Regions from separate parts of the Pseudomonas cistanchae genome, predicted to be linked through region 3. Evidence: predicted binding sites of a transcription regulator. Region 3 holds the regulator's gene; each other region holds the start of a gene.
What was found. Region 3 encodes sigma-54, which starts transcription at its own class of promoters, with help from an activator protein. Its sites were predicted from a motif close to ANTGGCATNNANNTTGCTNT; they were not measured.
Positions count from the first base shown of each region.

Region 1: the regulator sigma-54 is predicted to act here: its motif matches at 2,850-2,869, upstream of glnK (P-II family nitrogen regulator).
Region 2: the regulator sigma-54 is predicted to act here: its motif matches at 2,460-2,479, upstream of ACX0MV_RS08375 (CmpA/NrtA family ABC transporter substrate-binding protein).
Region 4: the regulator sigma-54 is predicted to act here: its motif matches at 2,603-2,622, upstream of glnA (glutamate--ammonia ligase).

Region 1 is NZ_JBTLWN010000006.1:48,097-53,338, reverse strand. Features, by position in the region: gene ACX0MV_RS16560 (ammonium transporter) at 1-891, opposite strand, end outside; gene ACX0MV_RS16555 (ammonium transporter) at 970-2,283, opposite strand; gene glnK (P-II family nitrogen regulator) at 2,318-2,656, opposite strand; gene ACX0MV_RS16545 (accessory factor UbiK family protein) at 3,061-3,330, shown strand; gene ACX0MV_RS16540 (YifB family Mg chelatase-like AAA ATPase) at 3,363-4,859, shown strand; gene ACX0MV_RS16535 (LysR substrate-binding domain-containing protein) at 4,995-5,242, opposite strand, start outside.
Region 2 is NZ_JBTLWN010000002.1:319,311-324,552, forward strand. Features, by position in the region: gene alaC (alanine transaminase) at 9-1,250, shown strand; gene ACX0MV_RS08365 (hypothetical protein) at 1,303-1,695, opposite strand; gene ACX0MV_RS08370 (transcriptional regulator) at 1,882-2,196, shown strand; gene ACX0MV_RS08375 (CmpA/NrtA family ABC transporter substrate-binding protein) at 2,630-3,913, shown strand; gene ntrB (nitrate ABC transporter permease) at 3,928-4,779, shown strand; gene ACX0MV_RS08385 (ABC transporter ATP-binding protein) at 4,805-5,242, shown strand, end outside.
Region 3 is NZ_JBTLWN010000001.1:1,096,611-1,101,852, forward strand. Features, by position in the region: gene rapZ (RNase adapter RapZ) at 1-769, opposite strand, end outside; gene ptsN (PTS IIA-like nitrogen regulatory protein PtsN) at 772-1,245, opposite strand; gene hpf (ribosome hibernation-promoting factor, HPF/YfiA family) at 1,261-1,569, opposite strand; gene ACX0MV_RS04995 (RNA polymerase factor sigma-54) at 1,757-3,274, opposite strand; gene lptB (LPS export ABC transporter ATP-binding protein) at 3,410-4,135, opposite strand; gene lptA (lipopolysaccharide transport periplasmic protein LptA) at 4,138-4,680, opposite strand; gene lptC (LPS export ABC transporter periplasmic protein LptC) at 4,667-5,236, opposite strand.
Region 4 is NZ_JBTLWN010000001.1:589,591-594,832, reverse strand. Features, by position in the region: gene typA (translational GTPase TypA) at 1-772, opposite strand, end outside; gene thiI (tRNA uracil 4-sulfurtransferase ThiI) at 934-2,388, opposite strand; gene glnA (glutamate--ammonia ligase) at 2,717-4,123, shown strand; gene ACX0MV_RS02735 (DUF4124 domain-containing protein) at 4,494-5,054, shown strand; gene ACX0MV_RS02730 (DUF4124 domain-containing protein) at 5,058-5,242, shown strand, end outside.

The DNA of each region.
Region 1 (5,242 bases), on a different contig from region 3:
TGGCTCGGCGGTGATTGCCACCAGGCCAGCCAGGGCGCCGTTGAGAGCCATGGTCAGGTCAGCCTTGCCGAACAGGATGCGCGCCACGATCAGCGCGGCGATCAGGCCACCGGCAGCCGACATGTTGGTGTTGACGAATACGTTGGCGACGGCGTTGGCGTCTTCGATGGTGCTCATCTTCAACTGCGAGCCACCGTTGAAACCGAACCAGCCCATCCACAGGATGAAGGTACCCAGCGCCGCCATCGGCAGGTTGGCGCCCGGAATGGCGTTGACCTGCCCATTAGCACCGTATTTGCCTTTGCGCGCACCGAGCAGCAGTACACCCGCCAGGGCCGCAGAAGCACCGGCCATGTGCACCACGCCGGAACCGGCGAAGTCGAGGAAGCCCGCTTCGTTAAGGAAGCCCGAACCCCATTTCCAGAAGCCCTGGATCGGGTAGATGAAACCAGTCATGACCACGGCGAAAGCCAGGAACGCCCACAGCTTCATGCGCTCGGCCACCGCACCGGAAACGATCGACATACAGGTCGCGGCGAACACCACCTGGAAGAAGAAGTCCGAACGGGCCGAGTAATAGGGTGCATCGTCGCCGCCGGCGAGTACCGATTCGACGCTGTTCTCTTCACCGAGCAGGAAACCCAGGCTCGGCAGGATGCCGCCCTCTGGGCTGGAGTACATGATGTGGTAGCCGATCACCAGGTACATGATGCTCGCCACCGCATAGAGGGCGATGTTTTTGGTGAGAATCTCGGTGGTGTTCTTGGCTCGCACCAGACCCGATTCGAGCATGGCAAAACCCGCTGCCATCCACATGACCAGGGCGCCGCAAACCAAAAAATAGAAGGTATCAAAACCGTACTGCAGTGCCGTCAATGCTGTGTTGTCCATGGTTCACCTCTTGCCGTTGCGCTTTTTGGCGCTATTCGGTTAAGGCGTCCGGGTTGGCGCCGGACGCTCTCCGTGTGCTTACAGGTTGTAGCCACGCTCGTTGTGCAGGGCGAGATCGAGACCGATGGTCTCTTCCTCTTCGCTGACGCGCAGGCCCATTACTAGATCGATCACTTTCAGAATCACGAAGGTCACCACTGCGGTGTACACCGCGGTGAAGGCCACCCCTTCGAACTGGATCCACAGCTGCGCCGGAATGTCTTCCACCGTGCCGAAGCCACCCAAGGCCGGTGCGGCGAATGCCCCGGTGAGAATGGCGCCGACAATGCCGCCCACGGCGTGCACGCCGAACACGTCAAGGGAATCGTCATAACCCAGCTTGCGTTTCAGGCTGGTGGCGCAGAAGAAGCAGATCGCCCCACTCGCCAGACCAATCGCCAGCGCGCCCATCGGGCCCGCCGTACCAGACGCCGGAGTGATCGCCACCAGGCCTGCCACAGCGCCCGAGACAATGCCCAGCACGCTTGGTTTGCGGTGGGTGATCCACTCGGCGAACATCCAGCTCAGTGCCGCCGTGGCAGTGGCAATCTGGGTGACCAGCATGGCCATGCCGGCGCTGCCGTTGGCGGCCAGCGCAGAACCTGCGTTGAAGCCGAACCAGCCCACCCAAAGCATGCTGGCGCCGATCAGGGTGTAGCCGAGGTTGTGCGGCGGCATGGCGGTCGTTGGAAAGCCCTTGCGCTTGCCCAGCACCAGACAGGCCACCAGGCCGGCGATACCGGCATTGATGTGCACCACGGTGCCGCCCGCGAAATCGAGCACGCCCCAGTCCCACATCAGCGCCCCGTCGCCGCTCCACACCATGTGCGCGATAGGGGCGTAAACGAGGGTGAACCAGACCGCCATGAAGATCAGCATGGCCGAAAACTTCATGCGCTCGGCAAAGGCGCCGACGATCAGGACAGGTGTAATGATGGCGAAGGTCATCTGGAAGGTGATGAACACGCTTTCCGGAATGCCGGCCACCAGGCTGTCCAGGGTCAGGCCGCTGAGAAAGGCCTTGGAGAACCCACCGACGAAGGAGTTGAGATTGACCACACCCTGTTCCATGCCGGTGGTGTCAAAGGCCAGGCTGTAACCGTAAAGCACCCACAGCACGCTGGTCAGACCGGTGATAGCGAAGCACTGCATCAGCACCGACAGGACGTTCTTGGAACGCACCATACCGGCGTAGAACAGCGCCAGGCCGGGAATGGTCATAAACAGCACCAGCACGGTCGCAACCAGCATCCAAGCCGTGTCGCCACTGTTCAAAACTGCCTCGTCGGCCATGGCAAAGCCAGGAACGAGAGACAAAAGGGCTCCTAGCCCTGCGATTTTTCGCAGAGTCATGGGGGTTACTCCTGGGGCGTGGGGTTAGCTGGGCTTAGATTGCGTCGGTATCGGTTTCACCGGTACGGATTCGAATCGCCTGTTCCAGATTGACGACGAAAATCTTGCCGTCACCGATCTTGCCGGTGTTGGCGGCCTTGGTGATGGCCTCGATCACGCGGTCCAGTTGATCATCAGCGATGGCCACGTCGATCTTCACTTTTGGCAAGAAATCGACCACGTATTCGGCACCGCGATACAGCTCGGTGTGGCCTTTTTGCCGACCGAAGCCTTTCACTTCAGTCACGGTAATGCCCTGCACGCCGATCTCCGACAGTGACTCACGGACGTCGTCCAGCTTGAACGGTTTGATGATGGCAGTGACTAGTTTCATGAAACTTCTCCCGTGTAAGGTGGACTTGCCCCAGGAATTGCGAACCCGGCCCAAGTCTAAGCGCAGTGTCTGGCTTTTGTAATGCATCGGCCGACCTAACCGGGCGACACCGATACCCACCAACCGCTCTCGACGAAACGCTCCCGTTTCGCCTACGCACCGGAACCGCGTTGGTGCTTGCGTCATGAGCGACTAAGCAGAAAGCTTGCCAAGACCCATAAAAGCGATCCTTTTCAGGGTTTTAAGCGAACTTATCGACCGTGTTCAGTAAATTCGACCTGACCGTGCGCACCACAATGGCGCGCACTCCCTTAGCACTGCGCGCGAAAACCGTGCAAGGCGAGCCCCAAAGTGCCCCGCAAGCTGCGTGCTACACTGCGGCTCGTTTTATCTGGAAACTCATCATGTTGCCGCCCAAAGCCCTGTTCGACGCCCTCAGCTCCCACGCTTCGCGCCTTTTCAACGGTGAAACACCGTTGCCGCGCGCCGAGTTCGAAGCGCAATTCAAAGCCCTGCTGCAAAGCGGTTTCAGCAAGCTCGATCTGGTCAGCCGGGAAGAGTTCGACAGCCAGATGGCCGTCCTTGCCCGCACCCGCGCGCGCCTTGAGGCGCTGGAAGCCAAGGTCGCCGAAATGGAAGCCCGTAGCGCAGAGTCGACCCCGCCCGCCGAGTAACAGCGTGCGGCAGACGATCAAGGAGTGATCGAATGTCCCTGGCCATAGTTCACAGCCGCGCCCAAGTCGGCGTCGAAGCCCCCGCAGTCACCGTCGAGGCCCATCTGGCCAACGGCTTGCCTTCCCTGGCCCTGGTCGGCCTGCCGGAAACGGCGGTCAAGGAAAGCAAGGACCGCGTGCGCAGCGCCATCCTCAACTGCGCCTTCGATTTTCCGCCGCGGCGGATTACTCTCAATCTCGCGCCGGCGGATTTGCCGAAGGACGGCGGCCGCTTCGACCTGGCGATCGCTCTGGGGATTCTCGCCGCCAGCGGCCAAGTGCTCGCAGCTGCTCTGAAACCCCTCGAATGCCTGGGCGAGCTGGCGCTATCAGGCGAAGTGCGCCCAGTGCAAGGCGTGTTGCCCGCGGCCCTGGCCGCTCGCGCCGCCGGACGCACCTTAGTGGTGCCTCAAGCCAACGCCGAGGAAGCGAGCCTGGCCTCGGGGCTGACCGTCATCGCCATCGGCCATCTGCTCGAACTGGCCGCGCACCTCAACGGCCATACGCCGATCGCGCCCTACCAGGCCAAAGGCCTGTTGCGCCAGACACTGCCCTACCCCGATCTTGCCGAAGTACAGGGCCAGGTCGCCGCCAAGCGCGCCCTGCTGGTCGCAGCGGCGGGCTCGCACAACCTGCTGTTCACTGGCCCACCTGGTACCGGCAAAACCCTGTTGGCCAGCCGTCTACCCGGTTTGTTGCCGCCACTGGAGGAACAGGAAGCGCTTGAAGTCGCGGCCATTCATTCGGTGGCAAGCCATGCGCCGCTCGAGGCCTGGCCGCAAAGGCCGTTCAGAAATCCGCACCACAGCGCTTCCGGCCCGGCCCTGGTCGGCGGCGGCAGTCGCCCGCAGCCTGGCGAAATCACCCTGGCTCATCAGGGCGTTTTGTTTTTGGACGAGCTGCCCGAGTTCGATCGCAAGGTGCTGGAGGTTCTGCGCGAGCCGCTGGAAAGCGGCCAGATCGTCATCGCCAGGGCGCGCGACAAGGTGCGCTTCCCCGCGCGCTTTCAGTTGGTGGCAGCGATGAACCCCTGCCCCTGCGGCTTTCTCGCCGACCCAAGCGGGCGCTGCCGCTGCACCGCGGAGCAGATTCAGCGCTATCGCGGCAAACTCTCCGGGCCGCTGCTCGACCGTATCGACCTGCATGTCACGGTGGCGCGCGAGGTAACTGCGCTGCATGTACCGGCCAGCGATGGCGCCGACACGGCCAGCAGCGCAGCTCTGGTAGCCCAGGCTCGCCAGCGCCAGGTCCGCCGCCAGGGTATCGCCAATGCCTTTCTCGATCTGCCCGGCCTGCGCCAGCACTGCCACCTGCATGCCGCTGACCAGAGCTGGCTGGAAAGCGCCTGCGAGCGCCTCGGCCTTTCGCTGCGCGCGGCCCACCGAATACTCAAGGTAGCGCGCACCCTGGCCGACCTAGAGCAGGTCGACCAGATCGCCCGCGCCCACCTGGCTGAAGCCTTGCAGTACCGCGGTAACCCGCAGAGCTGACAACACGCCACTCAGGTCACGCGCTGAGCTGCCGACACTTGCCGCCGTGACCTACTGTAGGGTGCGCGCCGTGCGCACCGCTGAAAACCGGGGCCTGGTGCGCACGGCGCACCCTACGAACCTGAAACGCGCCGCTCAGATCACGCGTTGAACCGCCGGTAACTGCATCGCCGCGACCTCGGCAACCAGATAATCGCGCAGCCGCTGGTAGCGTTCCTGGCCGCGCCGGGCCTTGGGCCAGACCAGGTAATAGCTGCAGCCGCTGGGCACCGCGCTCGGCCAGGGCAGGCCAAGGCGACCCTGGGCGACGTCCTCGGCCACTAATACCAGGTCGCCAATCGACACGCCGTAACCACGGGCGGCGGCGACCATGCCCAGTTCCA
Region 2 (5,242 bases), on a different contig from region 3:
AGGAAAGCATGGCTGACCAAGCTTCGCGCCGCTTTGCGCGCATCGATCGACTCCCCCCCTATGTGTTCAACATCACCGCCGAACTGAAGATGGCCGCGCGACGCCGCGGCGAAGACATCATCGACTTCAGCATGGGCAACCCGGATGGCGCCACGCCGCCGCATATCGTCGAGAAGCTGGTGCAAGTCGCCCAGCGCGAAGACACCCACGGCTATTCCACCTCCCGCGGCATCCCGCGTCTGCGCCGCGCCATTTCGCGCTGGTACAAGGACCGCTACGAGGTCGAGATCGACCCGGAAAGCGAAGCCATCGTCACCATCGGTTCCAAGGAAGGCCTGGCGCACCTGATGCTGGCGACCCTTGACCATGGCGACACCGTGCTGGTGCCCAACCCCAGCTACCCGATTCATATCTATGGCGCGGTGATCGCCGGCGCTCAGGTGCGTTCGGTGCCGCTGATTCCTGGCGTCGACTTCTTCGCCGAGCTGGAGCGGGCGATTCGCGAGTCGATCCCTAAGCCGAAGATGATGATTCTCGGTTTCCCCTCAAACCCCACTGCGCAGTGCGTGGAGCTGGACTTCTTCGAGCGTGTGGTAGCGCTGGCCAAGCAATACGACGTGCTGGTGATTCACGACCTGGCCTACGCCGACATCGTCTACGACGGCTGGAAAGCCCCGTCGATCATGCAGGTACCGGGCGCCAAGGACATTGCCGTGGAGTTCTTCACCCTGTCGAAGAGCTACAACATGGCCGGCTGGCGCATCGGCTTCATGGTCGGCAACAAGGAGCTGGTCAGCGCCCTGGCGCGGATCAAGAGCTACCACGATTACGGCACCTTCACCCCGCTGCAGGTGGCGGCAATTGCCGCGCTCGAAGGGGACCAGCAATGCGTGCGCGATATCGCCGAGCAATACCGCCAGCGCCGCAATCTGCTGGTCAAGGGCCTGCACGAGCTGGGCTGGATGGTCGAAAACCCCAAAGCCTCGATGTATGTCTGGGCGAAGATTCCCGAGCACTATGCCCAACTCGGCTCGCTGGAATTCGCCAAGAAGCTGCTGCTGGAGGCCAAGGTCTGCGTGTCCCCCGGTATTGGTTTCGGTGACTATGGCGACGACCACGTACGCTTTGCATTGATCGAAAACCAGGACCGCATCCGTCAGGCACTCCGCGGGATCAAGACCATGTTCCGCGCTGACGGTTTGGTCAAAGCGCCCGCACCGAGCAAGCCGCGCAAGGCAAGCGACGACTGACAGGCCCAACAGTTACCGACGCGGCGCCACCGCGTCGGTAAGCGCTAATGACTCAGCCCGAATAATCCAGCACCGTCCATACCTGGCTGAGGCCATCGCCGATCACGCAACCCGCATCGTCAAGGTGCTGATTGTTATGCAGCGACATCAACGTGGTTGCCCCATCGGCAGCATCCACTCGCTCGGTCAGCCACTGCACCCGGCCACAATTGGGGGTTTCAATCACGTAGCTTGCGGCTATGGCCGAATGCTCGCTGGCCAATTTGATCACATCGACCACCGTGCCCCGCTCCTCGACGCGCTTGCCGTCGGACACCAGTACCGCCCACGCCTGGCTGTTTTCGATTACCAGAAAGGTGCCATTGGCTTTCGGTTGTTCGATTGCCGGTTGACTGCAGCCACTCAGCAACGCCACTAGCACAACTGTCATCAGTATCTGTTGCATTGGTATCGCTCCTGTATGCGCAAAAGCAAACGTGATTCGAAAGCTTTGGAAAAGGCCAATGGCGATACTATTATCGAATACTGTTTATTTGTACAGTGTTTTTCGATTACCCTTATCCCATGCCAATTCACTGGCCGCACCGATTGGCGCGGCCGTTGATCCACACCGGAAAAAAGGGGATAGACGATGCTGGACGTACTGCAGTTGAAACACTCGGTGAACCGCATGTCCGTGGAAAAGGTCCGCGTTACCGTCGAAGAGCTGTACCTGGAAGGCATAGTCACCGAAGCCAAGACGCCCTTCTCGCGGGTTCATTTCAATACCTGCTTTGCCGAGATAGAGGCGCTGTTACAGCGTGCCGGTTATCACAAGCAGCTGGATGTGGTCGGCTATCAGGGGCTGGCATACGCCATGTTCGATCCAACGCGCTGGGATGCGGTTCAGGTACTGCGCTGGCTCAAGGACTTCGTCGAGGAAGCCCAGGCAAGGCCGGCGTACTGATCACCCCTTCGCCCGTCGCAGTTCGTCTGCGCTATCACCTCGACCCAAAAGCGCACAGCCAGCGCCAAGGGTGCACAGCAATGGCTCAGCAATAGAGCCATTGCGCGTGACAGGGCCGATCACCATGCACGCCTCGCCGCGATCAATGCCCGCGTCGCTATCCCGTTAACCCGCTGATCCAGCTGGATATTCCTCTGCTGCCGCGCTCGTGGCGCGTTCATTGGCAGTGTGGAAAACCAGCCGCGGCGCTGTTGCCACAGAAAAATGGCAAGGCCCTTGCAATCACCTGATCAAGATTCCTGCGCAGCCCACCAACGGCGGTGAGCCGCGGATCACGGACAACGGCGTCCGTCAGACCTCCTGCAAAGGTGGCTCTGGCGTGCGCCGTTTTTTATTTCAGCCGTGCCATACGGCGAAAAAAGGACAGCCTTTTATGACTGATCGTGATTCGACAAACCCGAGCCTGCACAGCCGCCGTCATTTCCTGAAAACCTCGATTGCCGTCGCCGGCACTGTCGGCGGTGTCGCCGCCCTTGGCCTCAGTGCGCCCGCCTCGCTGCGCAGCGTGGCCTGGGCAGCCGGTTCCGACGCTCCGGAAAAAGCTGCATTGAAGATCGGCTTTATCCCTTTGACCGATTGCGCCTCGGTGGTGGTTGCCGCTACCCAGGGCTTTGGCGAGAAATATGGCCTGACCATCACCCCGAGCAAGGAAGCTTCATGGGCCGGCGTGCGTGACAAACTGAATACCGGTGAGCTAGATGCCGCCCACGTGCTGTACGGCATGATGTACGGCGCGCAGTTGGGTATCGCCGGGCCGCAGAAGGATATGGCCGTACTGATGGGCCTGAACCAGAACGGCCAGGCCATCACCCTCTCCAAGCAGCTCAAGGAAGCCGGCGTCACCAACGGTGCGCAACTGGCCGAGCATGTGAAAAAAGGCGGCAACCCGCTGACCTTCGCCCAGACCTTCCCCACCGGCACCCACGCCATGTGGCTGTATTACTGGCTGGCGAGCCTGGGCATCAACCCGATGAGCGATGTGAAAACCATCGTCGTGCCGCCACCGCAAATGGTCGCCAACATGCGCGTTGGCAATATGGACGGTTTCTGCGTCGGCGAGCCCTGGGGCGCGCGGGCGATTGCCGACAAGATCGGCTTCACCGCCGTGACCAGCCAGCAGATCTGGCCCGATCACCCGGAAAAAGTGCTCGGCACCACTCGCGCCTTTATCGAGCAATACCCCAACGCGGCCCGCGCGCTGATCATGGCCGTGCTGGAAGCCAGCCAGTTTATCGAAGCCAGCGAGGAAAACCGCAAAAGCACGGCCAAGCTGATTTCCGGCAAGGCCTACGTCAATGCGCCGGTCAAGGTGATCGAGCCGCGCTTCCTCAGCCAATACGAGGACGGCCTGGGCAACAGCTGGAAGGACGACCACGCCATGGCCTTCTGCAAGAACGGCACGGTGAACTTCCCATATCACTCCGACGGCATGTGGTTTATGACCCAGTTCAAGCGGTGGGGCCTGATCAAGGAAGACCCGAACTACGCCGCCGTCGCCGCCGGGGTCAACCAGGTTGCGCTGTACAAGGAAGCCGCCAGTGCGCTGAACATCCCCGTGCCGGCCAGCTCGTTGCGCAGCAGCACGCTGATCGACGGCAACGTCTGGAATGGCTCCGACCCGGCTGCCTACGCCAACTCCTTTGCGATTAAAGCCTGATTGGGAGGTTCGTGATGAACGCACCACTGAAAACCCCATTGCCGTTGTCTGCGCCGATCAGTAAAGCGCCACGCCTGGTTCTGCCAGGCGTGGCGGCGCTGACCAGCCTGCTCAAGGCGGTTGTGCCGCCATTGCTTGGCATCGTGCTGTTTATCGGCGTGTGGGCGCTGATTGCGACCAAGAGCGAGGGCCTGCCTGGCCCGGTCAGTACCTGGGCGGCGGCGCTGGAGCTGTTTGCCAACCCGTTCTATGACAACGGCCCGAATGACATGGGCATTGGCTGGAACATCCTGCATTCGCTGGGCCGCGTCGGTATCGGCTTTGGTTTGGCGGCGCTGGTGGGTATTCCGCTGGGCTTTGCCATCGGCCGCTTCGCCTTTTTGGCCGGCATGCTCTCGCCGATCATCAGCCTGCTGCGTCCAGTGTCGCCGCTGGCCTGGCTGCCCATCGGCCTGCTGGTGTTCGAAGCCGCTGGCCCTGCCTCGATCTGGGTGATCTTTATCAGCTCGATCTGGCCGATCATCCTCAACACCGCCGCCGGCGTGGCCAGCGTGCCGCAGGATTACCTGAACGTGGCGCGGGTGCTCAAGCTGTCAGAGTTCAAGGTGCTCACGCGCATCCTGTTCCCTGCCGTTTTGCCACACCTGATGACCGGCATCCGCCTGGCTATTGGCGTGGCCTGGCTGGTGATCGTTGCCGCCGAGATGCTCACCGGCGGCACGGGCCTGGGCTTCTGGGTGTGGGATGAGTGGAACAACCTCAACGTCGAACACATTCTGATCGCCATCATCATCGTCGGCCTGGTCGGCCTGGCTTTGGAGCAACTGCTGTTGCTGCTGGCCAAACGTTTCGACTACGCCAGTTAAAGCAGGCCAGCTAAGGAGCCGCAACATGGATAAATTCGTGGAGCTGACCCAGGTCGGCAAGCACTTTGACACCAAGAAAGGCCGCTTTCAGGCCCTTACCGACGTCAACCTGAGCATTGCCAAGGGTGAGTTCGTCACCCTGATCGGCCACTCGGGCTGCGGTAAATCCACCGTGCTCAACCTGATCGCCGGCCTGCTCGAGGCCAGCGAAGGCGGCCTGATTTGCAACGGCCGCGAAATCGACGGCCCCGGCCCGGAGCGCGGTGTGGTGTTCCAGAACCATAGCCTGCTGCCCTGGATGACCTGCTACGGCAACGTCTACCTGGCGGTGGAAAAGGTCTTCGCTAGCAAGGAGAGCAAGGCCCAGCTCAAGGCGCGCACCGAAGCGGCGCTGGCCATGGTTGGCCTGAGCCACGCCACCTACAAGCATCCCAATGAAATCTCCGGCGGCATGAAACAGCGT
Region 3 (5,242 bases):
GGTGCCCGCCGGTGCAGCCTATCGCAATCGTGACATAGGCACGATTGCTGGCGGCGAAGCGCGGTAACCACTTGGTCAGATAGGCGAAGATGTCCTGATACATCTCTTCGACATCCGCCTGGGCGGAAAGGTATTCCACCACTGGCTGGTCGAGGCCTGAGTAGTCGCGCAAATCCGGCTTCCAGTATGGGTTAGGCAGGCAGCGCACATCGAACACAAGGTCCGCGTCCACCGGCATGCCGCGCTTGAAGCCGAAGGACTCGACCAGAAACGCGGTGCCCGGCTCCGGCTGGTTGAGCAGGCGCAGTTTCAGGCTGTCACGCAACTGATAGAGGTTGAGGTGCGTGGTGTCGATCTTCAGGTCGGCCAGGTCGATGATGGGTCCGAGCAACAGGCTTTCATCGGCAATCGCTTCGGCCAACGAGCGGCTTTCATTGGTCAGCGGGTGACGCCGGCGCGTTTCCGAGAAGCGCTTGAGCAGCGTTTCTTCATCGGCATCCAGGTAAATCACGTCGCACTTGATGTGGCGGGCGCGCACTTCCTCGAGGAGTTCAGGGAAGCGCTTGAGCTGGCTGGGCAGGTTGCGTGCGTCGATAGAGACCGCAACCTGCGGGTGCAGCAGCTCGGTGTGCACCAGCGTGCGCTCGGCTAGATCCGGCAGCAAGCCCGCTGGCAGGTTGTCGATGCAATAGAAACCGTTGTCCTCAAGTACATCGAGGGCGGTGCTTTTGCCTGAGCCGGAGCGACCGCTGACGATGATAAGGCGCATGGTTAGGCTCGATTGAGTTGGCTTTGTATATCCACCACGACCTGATACAAGGCCTGGCTGTCGGGCGCTTCGCGCAAGCGTTCGCGCACGTCGCTGCGATCAAGCATGCTGGCGATCTGTCGCAGCAACTCGAGGTGCTCATCGGTGGCGGCCTCGGGAACCAGCAGCACAAACAGCAAATCCACCGGGGCGCCGTCGATCGCGTCAAAATCTACCGCTGCGTCCAGGCGCAGAACAGCGCTGATGGGCGCCGTGCAACCAGGCAGCCGGCAGTGCGGGATGGCGATGCCATTGCCGAACCCGGTCGAGCCGAGTTTTTCGCGGGCAATCAGGCTTTCGAAGATGTCTTGGCCATCAAGGTCGGGCAGCTCGCGCGCCACGAGGTTGGCAATCTGTTCGAGAACACGTTTTTTGCTGCCGCCCGGCACGCTCACGAGAGAGCGGCCGGGGGTCAGGATATTTTCAAGTCGAATCATAGGAGATAGGCGATGTCAGCGGGCCATTGCACCCTGCTGACGGTCGAGCTGCTTTTCCTTGTGCTTGATGAGTTGTCGGTCGAGTTTGTCAGCCAGTAGATCAATGGCCGCGTACATGTCGTCATGTTCAGCATTAGCGACGATTTCGCCGCCTGCAATGTGTAGGGTCGCTTCGATTTTCTGCTTGAGCTTCTCGACCTCCATGATGACTTGCACATTGGTGATTTTGTCGAAGTGGCGCTCCAATCGAGTGAGTTTTTCGTCGATATAGTCGCGCAGGGCGTCGGTCACATCCAGCTGGTGTCCACTGATGTTGACTTGCATACCACTTTCTCCTTGTTGCCGTGTGTAAGAGACAGGCTAACAGCCTGCCACTGGAACACTGGGACGAGAAAGACTCTGGTCAGGCATCCGGCGTTGCAGATCAGCCAGTCGATACCGTGGAGTTGCCAGTAACGCAAAACTGAATACGGAATATCCAGCATGTGTCAGTCTTCCGCGTCGAGCCACCTTACATCAGTCGCTTGCGTTCACTGGAGGGCGCTATACCGAGGGATTCACGGTATTTCGCAACAGTGCGGCGAGCTACTTGAATGCCTTGTGCTTCCAGTAAACCAGCGATCTTGCTGTCACTCAACGGCTTTTTTGCATTTTCCGCGGCGACCAATTTTTTGATGATTGCGCGGATCGCGGTGGACGAGCATTCACCGCCCTCGGAGGTGCTGACGTGGCTGGAGAAGAAGTACTTCAGCTCGTAGATGCCACGTGGGGTGTGCATGAACTTCTGGGTGGTTACCCGGGAAATGGTCGACTCGTGCATGCCCACCGCTTCGGCGATATCGTGCAGCACCAGTGGCTTCATTGCTTCGTCGCCATAATCGAGAAAGCCGCGCTGATGCTCGACGATCTGGGTGGCGACCTTCATCAGGGTCTCGTTGCGGCTCTGCAGGCTCTTGATGAACCAGCGGGCTTCCTGCAGCTGGTTACGCATGAAGGTGTTGTCGGCGCTGGAGTCAGCACGCTTCACGAACCCGGCGTACTGCGCATTGACGCGTAGGCGTGGCATGGCTTCCTGGTTCAGCTCCACCAGCCAGCGATCGTTGTGCTTGCGCACGATGACGTCAGGCACCACATACTCGGGCTCGCTTGACTCGATCTGCGAGCCGGGACGTGGGTTGAGGCTCTGAATCAGTTCGATAACCTGGCGCAGCTCGTCTTCCTTGAGCTTCATTCGCCGCATCAGCTGGCTGTAATCGCGGTTGCCGAGCAAGTCCAGATAGTCGCTTGCCAGGCGCTGCGCTTCGCTCAGCCAGGGCGTTTTGAGCGAAAGTTGGCGTAACTGCAGCAGCAGGCATTCACTGAGGTCGCGGGCGGCTACGCCGGCCGGCTCGAACTGTTGAATGCGGTGCAGCACAGCTTGCACTTCGTCCAGCTCGATGTCCAGCTCAGGGTCGAAGGCTTCGACGACCTCATCAAGCGTCTCCTCCAGGTAGCCCTGATCGTTGATGCAGTCGATTAGCGTCACTGCGATCAAGCGGTCCTTGTCGGACATGGGTGCCAGGTTGAGTTGCCAGAGCAAATGGCTTTGCAGGCTCTCGCCCGCGGAGGTACGGGTGGTGAAGTCCCAGTCGTCATCATCGCTGCTGCTCGGCAGGCTGCTGGCGCTGGTTTGATAGACGTCTTCCCAGGCGGTGTCGACTGGAAGCTCGTTGGGAATGCGTTCGTTCCAGTCGCCTTCTTCCAGGTTGTCCACGGTTTGTGTGGTTTCCTGGTAGCTGGTTTCCTGATAGAGGGTTTCCTGCGGCTGTTCGGCTGGTGCCAAATTGCTTTCGGCACCATCGGCCATGGGGTCCGAATTGTCGAAGTCGTCGCCTTCTTCCTGGCGTTCGAGCATCGGGTTCGACTCCAACGCTTCCTGAATCTCTTGCTGCAGATCCAGGGTCGACAGTTGAAGTAGGCGGATGGCCTGTTGCAGCTGCGGGGTCATCGTCAGCTGCTGGCCCATTCTCAGGACTAGCGATGGTTTCATTGCAGACCTTAATTTACCGGCGTCTGTGCGCAATCCACTACAGCGGCGCCGTGGCGCCTCAAGGAAGCAAATTATATGCCTGACCCTAAGGCATTTGCCTAGCGCTAGCTGTGATTCGGCTAAGAAAAGCGCCCGTCACAGGCGGAATTCATGCCCCAGGTAAACTTCCTTGACCGTTTGGTTGGCCAGGATGGCCTCGGCATTGCCTTCTGCGATCAACTGGCCGTCGTTCACAATATAGGCGGTTTCGCAGATATCCAGGGTCTCACGGACGTTGTGGTCGGTGATCAACACGCCGATGCCCTTCGCCTTGAGGTGATGGATGATCTGCTTGATGTCGCCCACGGAGATAGGATCGACGCCAGCGAAGGGTTCATCCAGCAGGATGAACTTGGGTGCGGTCGCTAGGGCGCGCGCAATTTCCACGCGGCGGCGCTCACCACCGGACAGGCTCATGCCGAGGTTGTCGCGGATATGGCTGATATGGAATTCCTGCAGCAAGCCTTCGAGCTCTTTGCGACGTTCCGCGCCGTTCAGCTCCTTGCGCGTTTCGAGAATCGCCATGATGTTGTCGGCCACGCTGAGCTTGCGAAAAATCGAAGCCTCCTGCGGCAGATAGCCGATTCCGGCACGGGCACGGCCATGCATCGGCTTGTGGCTGACATCCAGGTCGTCGATCAGCACGCGACCCTGATCGGCCTGTACCAGGCCGACGATCATGTAGAAGCAGGTGGTTTTGCCCGCACCGTTGGGCCCGAGCAGGCCAACGATCTGCCCGCTGTCGATGCTTAGGCTCACATCACGAACGACCTGACGGCCCTTGTAGCTTTTAGCCAGGTGCTGGGCTTTCAAAGTGGCCATTGTTACTGCGCCTGCTGTTCGGCGGGTTTGTTTTTCGGCTGGATCACCATGTCGATCCGTGGCCGTGGCGTGGTCAGGTTGGTGCCTGTCGCTCGCCCGGCATTGACGATCTGGCGCTGGGTGTCGTAGACGATCTTCTCGCCTTCGAAGGTGTTGCCTTCCTGGATTACCTTGGCCTGGTCAATCAACACGATGCGCTCATTGGCCGCGAAATATTGGATGGTCAGGCCATAGGCTTTGACGATCTGCTTGTCGGCGGAGGGCTTCTGCTCGTAATAGGCCGGTTTGCCGACCGAGGTGAATACCTCGATATCACCCTGGGCATCCTGGGTGATGGTTACGGTGTCGCCCGTGATCTTGAGGGTGCCTTGGGTGATGACGACATCACCGCGGTAGACGGCAACGCCCTGCTTGTCATCGAGTTCCGCGCTATCGGCCTGAACTCGGATCGGCTGCTCGCGATCGGTCGGAAGTGCCCAGGCGGTAACGCTTCCGAGCGCGACGCCTAAGCTAAGCAGAATAGGGAGGGTTTTAACGAGCCTCATGCTGGCCTCTTACGTTGGACAGCAGGAGCATCCTGCCGTCATTTAAGTACGCTTTCATTCCTTGCGCCGTGGTCACCCCATTGGCGGCGTCGATTCTAACGGCTTGCTTGGTCTGCGCATATTCCTTCTCGGGAAATACCGTCAGGCGGCTGGTGGTGAGGATCGTCGGCCGGCCTTTGGCATCGGTGCGCTCCACCCGGACCTTATCGATCAGTTCGACCTCGGTGCCCTTGGGCGCTACTTCGCCGTGTTCGCTGCGAATTTTCCAGGGCAGTTCGGTGCCACGATACAGGTGCATGTTCGGGCTGGTCAGCAAGGTGACATCGCTGGCTTTGACGTGCTCCAGTTTGGAGGCGGTCATCTGGTGGTGGAGTTTGCCGTCTTCCTGGTACTGCACCGTGCGCGCATTGATCACGTAGAAATCGATGGGGTTGTCCACGCCGGCCTTGACCGGCTTGTCGGCGAAACTGTCCGGGCTGATATTCCAGTAACCCACTGCGGCCAGTAGCGCCGCGGCAATCAGAAAGCACAGCGGAGTTAAAAATTTACGCAGCATAAGAGG
Region 4 (5,242 bases), 510 kb from region 3:
GGTGACCCATCAGCTTGAGGATCCGACCATTGCGCTTCTTGCCTTCGGCGTCGATGGCGACCACCGGGGTGTTCGGCTTGACGCGACCACGGGCGATACGGCCAACGCCGATGATGCCGAGGAAGCTGTTGTAGTCCAGTGCGGAAATTTGCATCTGGAACGGACCGTCGATATCAACCTTAGGGGACGGCACGTTGTCCACGATGGACTGGTACAGCGGGGTCATGTCTTCGGCCATCTCGGTGTGGTCAAGACCGGCAATGCCGTTCAGGGCCGAGGCGTAGACGACTTTGAAGTCCAGCTGTTCTTCGGTAGCACCGAGGTTGTCGAACAGGTCGAAGATCTGGTCCAGAACCCAGTCTGGACGCGCGCCCGGACGGTCGACCTTGTTGATCACCACGATCGGACGCAGGCCGGCTTCGAAGGCCTTCTTGGTCACGAAGCGGGTTTGCGGCATCGGGCCGTCTTGGGCGTCGACCAGCAGCAGTACGGAGTCAACCATCGACATCACGCGCTCAACTTCACCGCCGAAGTCGGCGTGGCCGGGGGTGTCGACGATGTTGATGTGGTAGCCGTTCCAGTTGATCGCGGTGTTCTTCGCGAGAATGGTAATGCCGCGCTCTTTTTCCTGGTCGTTGCTGTCCATCACGCGCTCATCGTTGAGCTCGTTGCGCTCAAGGGTGCCGGACTGGCGCAGGAGTTTGTCTACCAGGGTGGTCTTACCATGGTCAACGTGGGCAATGATGGCGATGTTGCGTAGATTTTCGATCACGTGTGTATCTCGATCAGAGGATTCGGTGTGCCGCTTAGTCTAGGCGGCGGATATTAACTAAATGCGAATTCGGCCAGGCGGCGCACCAGCGCGGTGGCTCTTACGCCGCCTGTGGGTCGGGAGGGCGATGGCGGATACTGCCGCCATTCAACCCGGGCGTCTTATGTCGGACGATAAACGCGCACATTGGCATACCCCTCGCTGAGCAAATGGTGGGCATGCAGACGACTCATGACGCCTTTGTCGCAATACAGCAGGTATTGGCGGGTGGCATCCAACTCTTTGAAGCGGCTGTTCAGGGCATAGAACGGCAACGCTTGCACCTCGACGCCGGGCAGCTGCAGGGGCTCCTCCTCGGCGCTGTCGGGGTGACGGATATCGATCACCACATGGCTGGCGAGCGCCTCGCTGAGCTCTTCGACCTTGACGTCCTTGCCCAGTTCGTCGATCACCTTGTCGATTGGCAGCAAGGTCGCCCGCTCCAACGCGCGCTCAAGGATGGCCATGTCGAACTGGCGCTCCTCATGCTCAATTCGGTCCTTCTTGGCCTTGGTGGTCGGGTTGACCGAAATCACCCCGCAGTATTCCGGCATGTGCTTGGCGAATTCCGCAGTGCCGATCTGGGTGGCCGTATTGATGATGTCCTGCTTGTGGCTGGCGATCAGCGGGCGTAGCACCAGCATATCGGTGGCCGAGTCGATCACCGACAGGTTCGGCAAGGTCTGGCTCGACACCTGGGAAATCGCCTCGCCGGTCACCAGGGCATTGATCTGCAATTGCTCGGCCATACGCGTCGAGGCGCGCAGCATCATGCGCTTGAGGATCACGCCCATCTGGCTGTTGTCGACCTTGCCGAGAATCTCGCCGAGCACTTCCTCGAACGGCACACTGATAAACAATACGCGCTGGGAACTGCCGAACTTCTGCCAGAGGTAATGCGCCACTTCCATCACCCCCAGCTCATGGGCGCGGCCGCCTAGATTAAAGAAGCAGAAGTGGGTGACCAGGCCGCGGCGCATCATCTGATAGGCGGCAACCGTGGAATCGAAGCCGCCGGACATCAACACCAGGGTCTGCTCTAGCGAGCCGAGTGGATAACCGCCCAGGCCTTCGTGCTGATGATGAATGACGAACAGGCGCTGGTCGCGGATTTCCATGCGCACCACAACGTCCGGGTCTTTCAGCGAGATGCCGGCCGCGCCGCACTGCTGGCGCAGCTGGCTGCCGACATAGCGTTCGATATCCATGGAACTGAAGCTGTGTTTGCCGGCACGCTTGCAGCGTACGGCGAAGATCTTGCCGGGCAATTGATCGGCGAAATGCAGCTTGCACTTCTCCAGCACGTCATCGAAATCGCCCAGCGGGTATTCATCGACCTGAAGGAAATGGGTGATGCCTGGCGTGCAGCTGAGGCGCTCGATCATCGCCTGGAGGGTTTTCGCTTCGCTGACCTGGGTTTCGACCTCAAGGTTGTCCCACACGCCGCTGACCTGCAGCTGCGGATCGAACTCACGCAAAACCGAACGAACGTTCTTCGCCAGCTGCCGGATAAAGTGCTTACGCACCGGCCGACTTTTGATGGTGATTTCCGGGAAGACTTTAACGATCAGTTTCATGAAAACAGGGGGCGCCAGGACAGCCAAAAAACAGGGGCGCGGATTATAGCGGAAATTGCTCAAGCTTTGATCAAAAATACTCAACCACAGAACGAGAGACCCATTTTGGTGCGCAAGGAAAATATCTCGACCCAATATGGTGCAAATATTTATTGCTGACCCATAGCAGGCCCGCGCCAGCCCTGCGCTGCAGCCAGCTTCCCCATTGCGGGGCACTGGCATGCAATTTGCTCTCTTGTGAGGCAGGTTGCCCTGGAGGACTATGCCGCCGGGCTGCACCGCATTATTGAGGGCTCACCATTCGAGCCTCATCCACCTGGAGGACAGCATGTCGAAGTCGATTCAATTGATCAAAGAACACGACGTGAAGTGGGTTGACCTGCGCTTCACTGATACCAAGGGCAAACAGCATCACGTGACCATGCCGGCCCGTGACGCTCTGGACGAAGACTTCTTCGAACACGGCAAGATGTTCGACGGCTCCTCCATTCATGGCTGGAAAGGCATCGAAGCCTCCGACATGATCCTGATGCCGGTTGACGATACCGCCGTGCTGGACCCGTTCACCGAAGAGCCGACCCTGATTCTGGTCTGCAACATCATCGAGCCAAGCACCATGCAGGGCTACGACCGCGACCCGCGCTCCATCGCGGCCCGCGCTGAGGAATTCCTCAAGTCGACCGGCATTGGCGACACCGTATTCGTGGGCCCGGAGCCTGAGTTCTTCATCTTCGACGAAGTGAAGTTCAAATCCGACATCTCTGGTTCGATGTTCAAGATCTACTCCGAGCAAGGCTCCTGGATGTCTGATCAGGACGTCGAGGGCGGCAACAAGGGCCATCGTCCGGGCGTCAAAGGTGGCTACTTCCCGGTTCCGCCATTCGACCATGATCATGAAATCCGTACTGCCATGTGTAACGCCATGGAAGACATGGGCCTGGTTATCGAAGTGCATCACCACGAAGTGGCGACTGCTGGCCAGAACGAAATCGGTGTGAAGTTCAACACCCTGGTTGCCAAGGCTGACGAAGTTCAGACCCTGAAGTATTGCGTGCACAACGTGGCCGATGCCTACGGCAAAACCGCGACCTTTATGCCGAAGCCGCTGTACGGCGACAACGGTTCGGGCATGCACGTGCACATGTCCATCTCCAAAGATGGCAAGAACACCTTCGCTGGCGAAGGCTATGCCGGCCTGTCGGATACCGCCCTGTACTTCATCGGCGGCATCATCAAGCACGGCAAGGCACTGAACGGCTTCACCAACCCGTCGACCAACTCCTACAAGCGTCTGGTCCCAGGTTTCGAAGCGCCAGTGATGCTGGCCTACTCGGCACGCAACCGTTCGGCTTCGATCCGTATTCCGTACGTTTCCAGCCCGAAAGCCCGCCGTATCGAAGCACGCTTCCCGGATCCGGCTGCCAACCCGTACCTGGCCTTCGCAGCGCTGTTGATGGCCGGCATTGACGGCATCCAGAACAAGATCCACCCCGGCGATGCTGCCGACAAGAACCTGTACGACCTGCCGCCAGAAGAAGGCAAGCTGATCCCGCAAGTGTGCGGCAGCCTGAAAGAAGCCCTGGAAGAGCTGGACAAGGGCCGCGCGTTCCTGACCAAGGGCGGCGTGTTCTCCGACGACTTCATCGATGCTTACATCGAGCTGAAGAGCGAAGAAGAAATCAAGGTCCGTACCTTCGTACACCCACTGGAATACGAGCTGTACTACAGCGTCTAAGCCAGTAAGCAGCATAAAAGGCCACCTTCGGGTGGCCTTTTATATTGGCTATGTCGCCGCACCCTGTTGCGCTCAGGCATTGGCGCCCAGCTGCAGGACTAATTCGCAGAGTACGCAGGGCGCCTCCCAGGCCGTGCGCATCGACATGAACACCACATCAACACCAACACCGGTGCCGCCACAGACGCCTGGTGCGCACAGCGCACCCTACCGATTGCGCCCGCTGCAAGCAGTGTCATGCTTGCCCGAGGCTAACCACCTGACGCTGTCACCCCGGTTTGGTGCACCAATCCACGCAGCAACATCAGCACCCTTGCCAGAAAGGCCCGCCGGTGCAAGTCTTAACGGCACAATTCTCGGGAGATTGGCCATGCGCCTGTTACTCACCTGCCTGCTGCTGAGCCTCGCGATCCCTGCGGCGGCGCAGATCTATAAATACACCGATGCCAACGGCAACACCGTCTTCACCAACCAGCCACCGGAAGGCACCGATGCGCAAAGCGTCGAGCTGCCGCAAACCAATACTGTCGAAATGCAGGTACCCAGCCCGGCGCCGACAAGCAGCGAGGCGCCGGACGAGACGACCCCGCCTTACCAGGTACTGCGACTGACCAACATTCCCGACGACGAGGCGCTACGCGCGAACAACGGTACCTTTACCGTCGGCGTCGAAATCCAGCCGCGCCTGGCCAGCGCCCATCGTCTGCGCCTATTGCTCGACGGCAAGCCCTATGGCCAACCGAGCAATGTCACCCAGCTGCAACTGGTCAATCTCGACCGTGGCGAACACAGCCTGGCGGTCGAGGTGTTGAGCGGCGAGCGCTCGATCCAGCAAAGCGCCACCGAGACCTTCACCGTGCAGCGGGTGCACACCGGCAGCCCGGCGCTGCGTCCGCCACCCCCCAAACCCAAACCAAAACCGGCGCCCTAAATCATGCGCACTCTGCTTTTCTGCCTGCTGATCCTGAGCCTGCCTGCGGCTGCCCAGGTGTATACCTATATAGATGCCGAGGGTAATCGGGTCTTCACCGACAAGCCACAGCAGGGCGATGCCGAAACGGTGCAGCTGGCGCCCGCCAATGGTATGGGTGCGCCTGCCAGTGTGCCCGCCTACGTCGA